Regions from separate parts of the Streptomyces sp. 147326 genome, predicted to be linked through region 1. Evidence: riboswitches for the same ligand, from Rfam matches in the RefSeq annotation. Region 1 holds a riboswitch; each other region holds the start of a gene.

Evidence for each region. Region 1 has a riboswitch for cyclic di-AMP ahead of RIU97_RS24655 (transglycosylase family protein). Riboswitches for the same ligand answer to the same signal wherever they lie in the genome.
Region 2: linked by a shared signal. The riboswitch ahead of RIU97_RS06965 (LysM peptidoglycan-binding domain-containing M23 family metallopeptidase) and the one ahead of RIU97_RS24655 (transglycosylase family protein) in region 1 are both predicted to bind cyclic di-AMP.
Region 3: linked by a shared signal. The riboswitch ahead of RIU97_RS11010 (M23 family metallopeptidase) and the one ahead of RIU97_RS24655 (transglycosylase family protein) in region 1 are both predicted to bind cyclic di-AMP.

The regions. Positions count from the first base shown of each region.
Region 1 covers NZ_CP134201.1:5,373,998-5,376,252, reverse strand. The annotation lists gene eno (phosphopyruvate hydratase) at 1-558, opposite strand, end outside; gene RIU97_RS24655 (transglycosylase family protein) at 832-1,524, opposite strand; cyclic di-AMP (ydaO/yuaA leader) riboswitch at 1,528-1,700, opposite strand; gene RIU97_RS24650 (transglycosylase family protein) at 1,980-2,255, opposite strand, start outside.
Region 2 covers NZ_CP134201.1:1,523,556-1,525,810, forward strand. The annotation lists gene RIU97_RS06965 (LysM peptidoglycan-binding domain-containing M23 family metallopeptidase) at 105-1,082, opposite strand; cyclic di-AMP (ydaO/yuaA leader) riboswitch at 1,087-1,292, opposite strand; gene RIU97_RS06970 (tyrosine-protein phosphatase) at 1,575-2,255, shown strand, end outside.
Region 3 covers NZ_CP134201.1:2,532,136-2,534,390, forward strand. The annotation lists gene RIU97_RS11005 (GntR family transcriptional regulator) at 1-372, opposite strand, end outside; gene RIU97_RS11010 (M23 family metallopeptidase) at 557-1,357, opposite strand; cyclic di-AMP (ydaO/yuaA leader) riboswitch at 1,370-1,529, opposite strand; gene RIU97_RS11015 (M16 family metallopeptidase) at 1,747-2,255, opposite strand, start outside.

The DNA.
Region 1 (2,255 bases):
CTCGGCACCCCAGCGCAGCGCCTCGGAGAAGGACTCCGCGCCGATGGGGGCGATCATGAACTCCTGGATGTCCACGTTGGAGTCGGCGTGCGACCCACCGTTGAGGATGTTCATCATCGGAACGGGCAGCAGGTGCGCGTTCGGACCGCCGAGGTAACGGAAGAGCGGAAGGTCCGAGGCCTCGGACGCGGCGTGCGCGACGGCGAGGGAGACGCCGAGGATGGCGTTGGCGCCGAGCGAGCCCTTGTTGTCGGTGGCATCCAGGTCGAACATGGCCTGGTCGATCAGGCGCTGCTCGGTGGCGTCGTAGCCGACGAGCTCCGGGCCGATCTGCTCGATGACGGCGAGGACGGCCTTCTCGACACCCTTGCCGAAGTAACGGTTGGGGTCACCGTCACGGAGCTCGATGGCCTCGAATGCACCGGTGGAGGCGCCGGACGGAACTGCAGCACGGCCGGTGCTGCCATCGTCGAGGCCCACCTCGACCTCGACCGTGGGGTTGCCTCGGGAGTCCAGGATTTCCCGGGCTACGACGACGTCGATGGACGGCACGAGCATCTCCTTCTGGGATGTGACGCTGGGTGTGCGGTGGCGTGTCAGGCCGTGGGACGGCCCTGCCGCTTAGAGCCTAACCGGCCCGGAGCACTCGACCGCCCGACCGCCCGACCCCTGGGACGAAAAAGGGACCGAATACCCCTCTTCCGGGACATAGGTCTCTGGATATCGCCCGTCACCCGGTACGCACGCCGCCGCCCGGCGCGTGGGGGGAGACGCGCCGGGCGGGGGGAATGCTGTGCGTTGCGCACGCTCCTGCGGCTATTGCCGCAGTGTTCAGCTGAGCTTCAGCTTCTGACCCGGGAAGATCAGGTCGGCGTCCGAGACGATGTCCTTGTTCAGCTCGAAGAGCTTCTCCCAGCCGCCCTTGACGCCGTTGGCCTCGGCGATGGTGCCCAGGGTGTCGCCCGCCTTGACCTCGTACGAGCCGTTGCCGGTCTTCGGGGCGGCGGGGCGCTCGGAGCGGGTGGTCGGGGCCTCGGAGCGCTTGGTCTCCTTCTTCGGCGCGACCTTCGGGGCGACCTTCTGCTCGGTCTTCTTCGAGTCGGCCTTCGGCTTGTTCTGCGTCGAGGTCTCCGTGCCGCCACCGGTGTAGGAGGAGTTCGACAGGCCCTTGCCGCAGCTCGGCCAGGCGCCCTTGCCCTGACCCTTGAGGACCTTCTCGGCGACGGCTATCTGCTGGGACTTCGAGGCCTGGTTGGCCTGCGCGGCGTACGACTTGCCGCCGTACGCGGCCCACGTGGAGGACGAGAACTGCAGTCCGCCGTAGTAGCCGTTGCCCGTGTTGATGGACCAGTTGCCGCCGGACTCGCACTGGGCGACCTTGTCCCACTCGGACGCGGTGGCGGCGCTGGCGGTGCCCGCGGCCATCAGGGGGGCGGCGACGGCCACACCGGCGACACCGGCGAGCGTGACGATGCGGACGGCCTTGGAGCCGCGACGGTGCTTGCCCTTGCCGGAAAGCAGCATGGAGTTTCTCCTCACCGACGCCTGCGAGGTGAGCTGTCGGGTTCGGGCGAGTGAGTTGCCCGGCCGTGCGACCTAGCGCACGTCTTAACCCCTAGCCGGTGGCGTGACCGTCTCTCAACGGCCGCTCCCGGCACCTACCTTGGTTCCCCCGCTCCTGCCTTCGGCGCTTGACGCGACGACTGTTCCCCCCGTCCGCCGGCAGGATTCGGCGATGCGGTCGAAGGAGCCCGCGGTGGCGGGCGATTCAGAAGGTAGACAGGTCTCTCCCCGATGTTCAACGAGGAACATCGGGGAGAGGGGGCCCCTACTTGCGCTCCCCGCAGGGGCGTTTGCGCAGGTGAGGGCGGGGTTTGCGGAAGCCCCGAGGCGGGACACGCCAGTTGACCGGAAGAGACGCATGTCTCACTTACAGATAACCGACAATCAGGTCTTTCCGGGTGGTTGAAGTGTCCCTATTACGTGCTTAGATCCAGGTTCTGGCCGGGCTTGATCAGGTTGGCGTCCTCGCCGATGACCTGCTCGTTGGCCTCGTAGAGCCCGTTCCAGCCGCCCTTGACTCCCTTGGCAACCGCGATGGTCGCCAGGCTGTCGCCCTCCCGGACCGTGTACGTGGGCTTCGACGCGGCGTCAGACGGGACCGGGGCCTCGGCCGCGGGCGCGCCGCGGTGCTTGCCGCTGCCTTCGCCCGGAGTGGCTTCCGGAGCGGCTTCCGGAGCGGCGCCCGGCGTCGC
Region 2 (2,255 bases), 3.9 Mb from region 1:
CCGTGATCTCTACCACGTGGGGGATAAGGAATAAGTACACATGAGGCCGGGACCCCCCTCGGGTCCCGGCCTCACGCGTGTCCGTGCTCCGACGGCGGGTGCCGTCAGATGCTCACGCCCTTGGAGCGGAGGTAGGCCAGCGGGTCGATGTCGGAGCCGTACGAGGGGCCCGTGCGGATCTCGAAGTGGAGGTGCGGGCCGGTGGAGTTGCCCGTGGAGCCGGAGAGGCCGAGGGTCTGGCCGGCGGTGACGCTCTGGCCGGAGGAGACGGACAACTGGGACAGGTGGGCGTACTGGGAGTACTTGCCGTCCGCGTGCCGGATGACGACCTCGTTGCCGTACGCACCGCTCCAGCCGGCGGAGACCACGGTGCCCGCGCCGACGGCCTTGACGGTGGTACCGGAGCTCGCGATGAAGTCGACGCCGGTGTGGTAACCGGAGGACCACATGCTGCCCGCGACCTTGTACTGGGTGGAGATGCCGCCGCCGAGCGGGGCGACGAAGCCGGAGGCCGACTGCTGCCCGGCGGGAGCCTCGGCGGCGGGGTCCGGCCGCGCGGGGGCCTTCGCGGCCGGCTTCGGGGCCGCCTTGGGAGCCGCCTTGGGAGCCGCCTTCGGCGCCGCCTCGGGGGCGGACTGCGGAGCGGCCTCGGCCTCGGGAGCGGCCTCGGGAGCGGATTCCACCGGAGCCGCCTCGGCCGCACCGCCGAGGTTCAGCTTCAGGCCGGGGTGGATCAGCGACGGGTTGGCGCCGACCGCCTCGCGGTTGTCGGCGTACAGCTGTTCCCAGCCGCCGGACAGGTGCCGCTCGGCGGCGATCTTGGAGAGGTAGTCGCCCGGCACGACCGTGTAGACGCTCGGCGCGCTCTGCACGGCGGCGGCGGGCGCGGCCTGCAGTGCTACGGGGAGCTGCGGGGCCACCGCGGGGGCCACCGCGGTCGCGGCGGCCGGCGAGCCGCCCGCGTGGGCGCCGGCCGCGCCGATCAGCGGCAGCGCGAGGGCCGCGCCGCCGGTGCCTGCGACGGCGAAACCGCGCGATATCGAAAGGGACTTGGGTCGGCGGTGCTTACCCTTTGCAGGCATGGCGAATTCCTCTCCGGCGCCTGCGAGGTGAGCTGTCGGGTTCGGACTGGAGATGTCCGGACGTACATGAACGGCACATGTACGTCTTCACCCCGAGCCGTCCCGGCGAAAAGATCTCCGGAACAGCGGCTTACCTGGTTCCCCCGCTCCTGCCGCACGAATGGTCGGGTGCGGTTTCCGGGCGGCGGCAGGATTCGGCGATCCACCCGGATCGATCGCGAAGGTAATCCCTTGCGCCAGCAGGGAACAAGCCACGAATTTCCTGACGGAATCACAGGGATGGGGAATCGGCGAAATTCCGGTCACCCTCCGTCCATTACCCGCCGTCAACAACCCCCCTGACGGGGCCATTCGGCATTCGCGATCAGGCACTCACGGTCACCGTATGATCTGGCTCACGGGGACGTGCCCGATCTCGCCTCCGGATATGGCAAGTTGGCGCCAACCAGCTCAATTCGGACAGATGTCTCACCAGAAAGCGGAGGAGCTCACGTGACCCAGCAGATACAGGAGCCGGAGCTGACCGGAGTGCGCAATTTCCGTGATGTGGGCGGATTGCCGACTTCTGATGGACGAAGGGTCAGGACGGGACGACTCTTCCGAAGCGGACATCTCGCACATGCCACCGAAACCGATGCAGAGTTCCTCGCCTCGCTCGGCCTCCACACCGTCTTCGACTTCCGCAACGGCGCCGACCACGCGCTGGAGGGGCCGGACGTGGAACTGCCCGGCGTACGGAACGTGAACATCCCGCTCTCGGATCCGGCCGACGGCCGGGAGTTCTGGCGGCTGGTGCGCGACGGCGACCTCGGGCAGCTGCGCGCGATCCTGGGCGACGGCAAGGCCGCGGCCCGGATGACGAACTCGTACCGCAGGATCATCGAGCAGCGCACCGCCGAGCACAGCCGGGTCGTGCACGCGCTCGCCGAGGACAGCGTCCCCGCCCTCCTGCACTGCGCGGCCGGCAAGGACCGGGCCGGCCTGTCGATCGCCGTGACCCTGCTCGCGCTGGGCGTCGGGCGCGAGGCGATCGTGGCGGACTACCTGGAGTCAAACGCCCCGCACCGCCGCTACCGGGTGCGCCGCAGCGGCGCGTCCGACGAGGCCCGCTCCCCCGAGGTGATGGAGCTCCTCGCGCCGCTCTTCGACGCCCGTGCCGAGTACCTGGTCGCC
Region 3 (2,255 bases), 2.8 Mb from region 1:
CCGCAGATCCTCCCCCTGACCCCGCCTGGCCCGCTCCTGCCCCAGCCTGACCAGCCCGCGCAGCACCTTGAGGTGCGCCTCGGTGCGCCGCCGGGCGGCCCGGGCGGCCGCCAGCGGCTCCAGGAGCATCCGCACCTCCAGGAGGTCCGCGGCCTCCTGCTCGGTCGGCTCGGCCACACAGGCCCCCGCATGGCGCCGCGTGGTCACGAAGCCCTCGGACTCCAGGGTCCGCAGTGCCTCGCGGACCGGGACGCGCGAGACTCCGTACCGGCGGGCCAGCACCTCCTCGGTCAGCCGGCCGCCCGGCTCGAACACCCCGGAGACGATGTCGTCGCGGATTGCTGTGCATACCGCGTGCGCAGGAATACGCAAGACCGAACCTCCGCCTATTTCCGACTGCCAGCCTCATTGCACGCACATGCGCGTGCTGCGACTCTATTGCAACACACGATAATTTCCGAGAGCGGCCGGAAAAGCGAAACATTTGCACAAAGACGCAACACGAAGGCCCCGGCTCGGGGAGCCGGGGCCTTCGGTGAAGCGGTGCGGGACGGGGTCAGAGGCTGACGCCGTGCGAGCGCAGGTACGCGATCGGGTCGATGTCCGAGCCGTACTGCGAGCCCGTGCGGGCCTCGAAGTGCAGGTGCGGGCCGCTGGAGTTGCCGGTGGAGCCCGACAGGCCGATCTGCTGGCCGGGGGTGACCTGCTCGCCGACGGAGACGTTCAGCGAGGTCATGTGCCCGTACTGGGTGTACGTACCGTCGTTGTGCTTGATGACGACGTTGTTGCCGTACGCGCCGCCCCAGCCGGCCTCGACGACGGTGCCGACGCCCACCGCGTGGACCGAGGTGCCGGAGGCCGCGTGGAAGTCGATGCCGGTGTGGCTGCCGGAGGACCACATGCCGCCGCCCGCGTGGTACTGCGTGCTGACGTACGAGCCGTCGACCGGGGCGACGAAGGTGTTGAGGCGCTTGCGCTCCTCCTCGCGGGCCGCACGCTCGGCGGCGTCGCGCTCGGCCTTCGCCTTGGCCTCGGCGAGGCGCTTGGACTCGGCGGCCTTCTGCTTGGCCTCCGCCTCCGCCTGCGCCTTGGCGGCGGCGTGCTCGGCGGCGCGGTGCTGGGAATCGGCCTGGTCGGCGATGTCACCCGCGAGGTCCTCGGCGACGACCACGGCACCCAGCCCGTTCTCCGGGGCGGAGCTGCTGTGGTTGTCCGCGGCGAAGGCCGGGGCGGCGAGGGAGCCGACGACACCCGTGGTGGCGATCGCGGCGATACCGGCGTAACCGGCGGTCTTCTTGCTCAGACGGCTGGAGCCACGGTGCTTACCGGTACCAGCGGGACGACTGCCAAACGCCATGAAGGGTTTGATCCTTTCCTTCCTTCTCGCCTACCGGGTTAGCTGACGGGTTCGGAGCAGGAAGGTCTCCTACGGGCCTCCTCTTGCGAGGGGGTCCGATTCACCCCAGGGACTCATGTGGGTCCCCGGCTCCCCAGGCTCGCGCCTGACGGGGACTCGGCGATCGCTGTCCGGTGCCGCGGGTGCGGCGGGCACAACTGACGGACAGCACGCCCGACGCTAGGCGGATCATCAGTCAATCGCCAAACAGACGCGCCTTTTTGTTGCGTACGCCACACCCCATACAAGCAACCTAGCCACCAAACGGACAAAAGGGGCTCCGGCGGATAAGCCCGCCAGAGCCCCTGCGCGATCCGTCCGTCGACCGTCAGCCGGCCGTCACCGACAGGTCAGTTGGTGACGACCGTGACGTCACCGATCCCGAGGGCGCGCACCGGCTCCTCGATCACCGCCGCGTCGCCCACCAGGACCGTGACCAGGCGGTCCGCCGGGAAGGCCTTCACGACCGCCGTGGTCGCCTCCACGGTGCCGGTTTCGGCGAGGCGCGCGTACAACTGCGCCTGGTAGTCGTCCGGCAGCTCCTGCTCGACCTGGTCGGCGAGGGTGCCGGCGACCGAGGCCGCCGTCTCGAACTTCAGCGGGGCCACGCCCACCAAGTTCTGTACGGCCACGTCGCGTTCGGCGTCGGTCAGACCGCCCTCCGCGAGGGTGCGCAGTACCTTCCAGAGGTCCTCCAGCGCCGGTCCGGTGTTGGGGGTGTCCACCGAGCCGCTGATGGCGAGCATCGAGGCGCCCTTGCCGTCGGCGGTGGAGCGCAGCACCTGGCCGAAGGCGCGCACGCCGTAGGTGTACCCCTTCTCCTCGCGCAGCACCTTGTCCAGGCGGGAGGTGAGGGTGC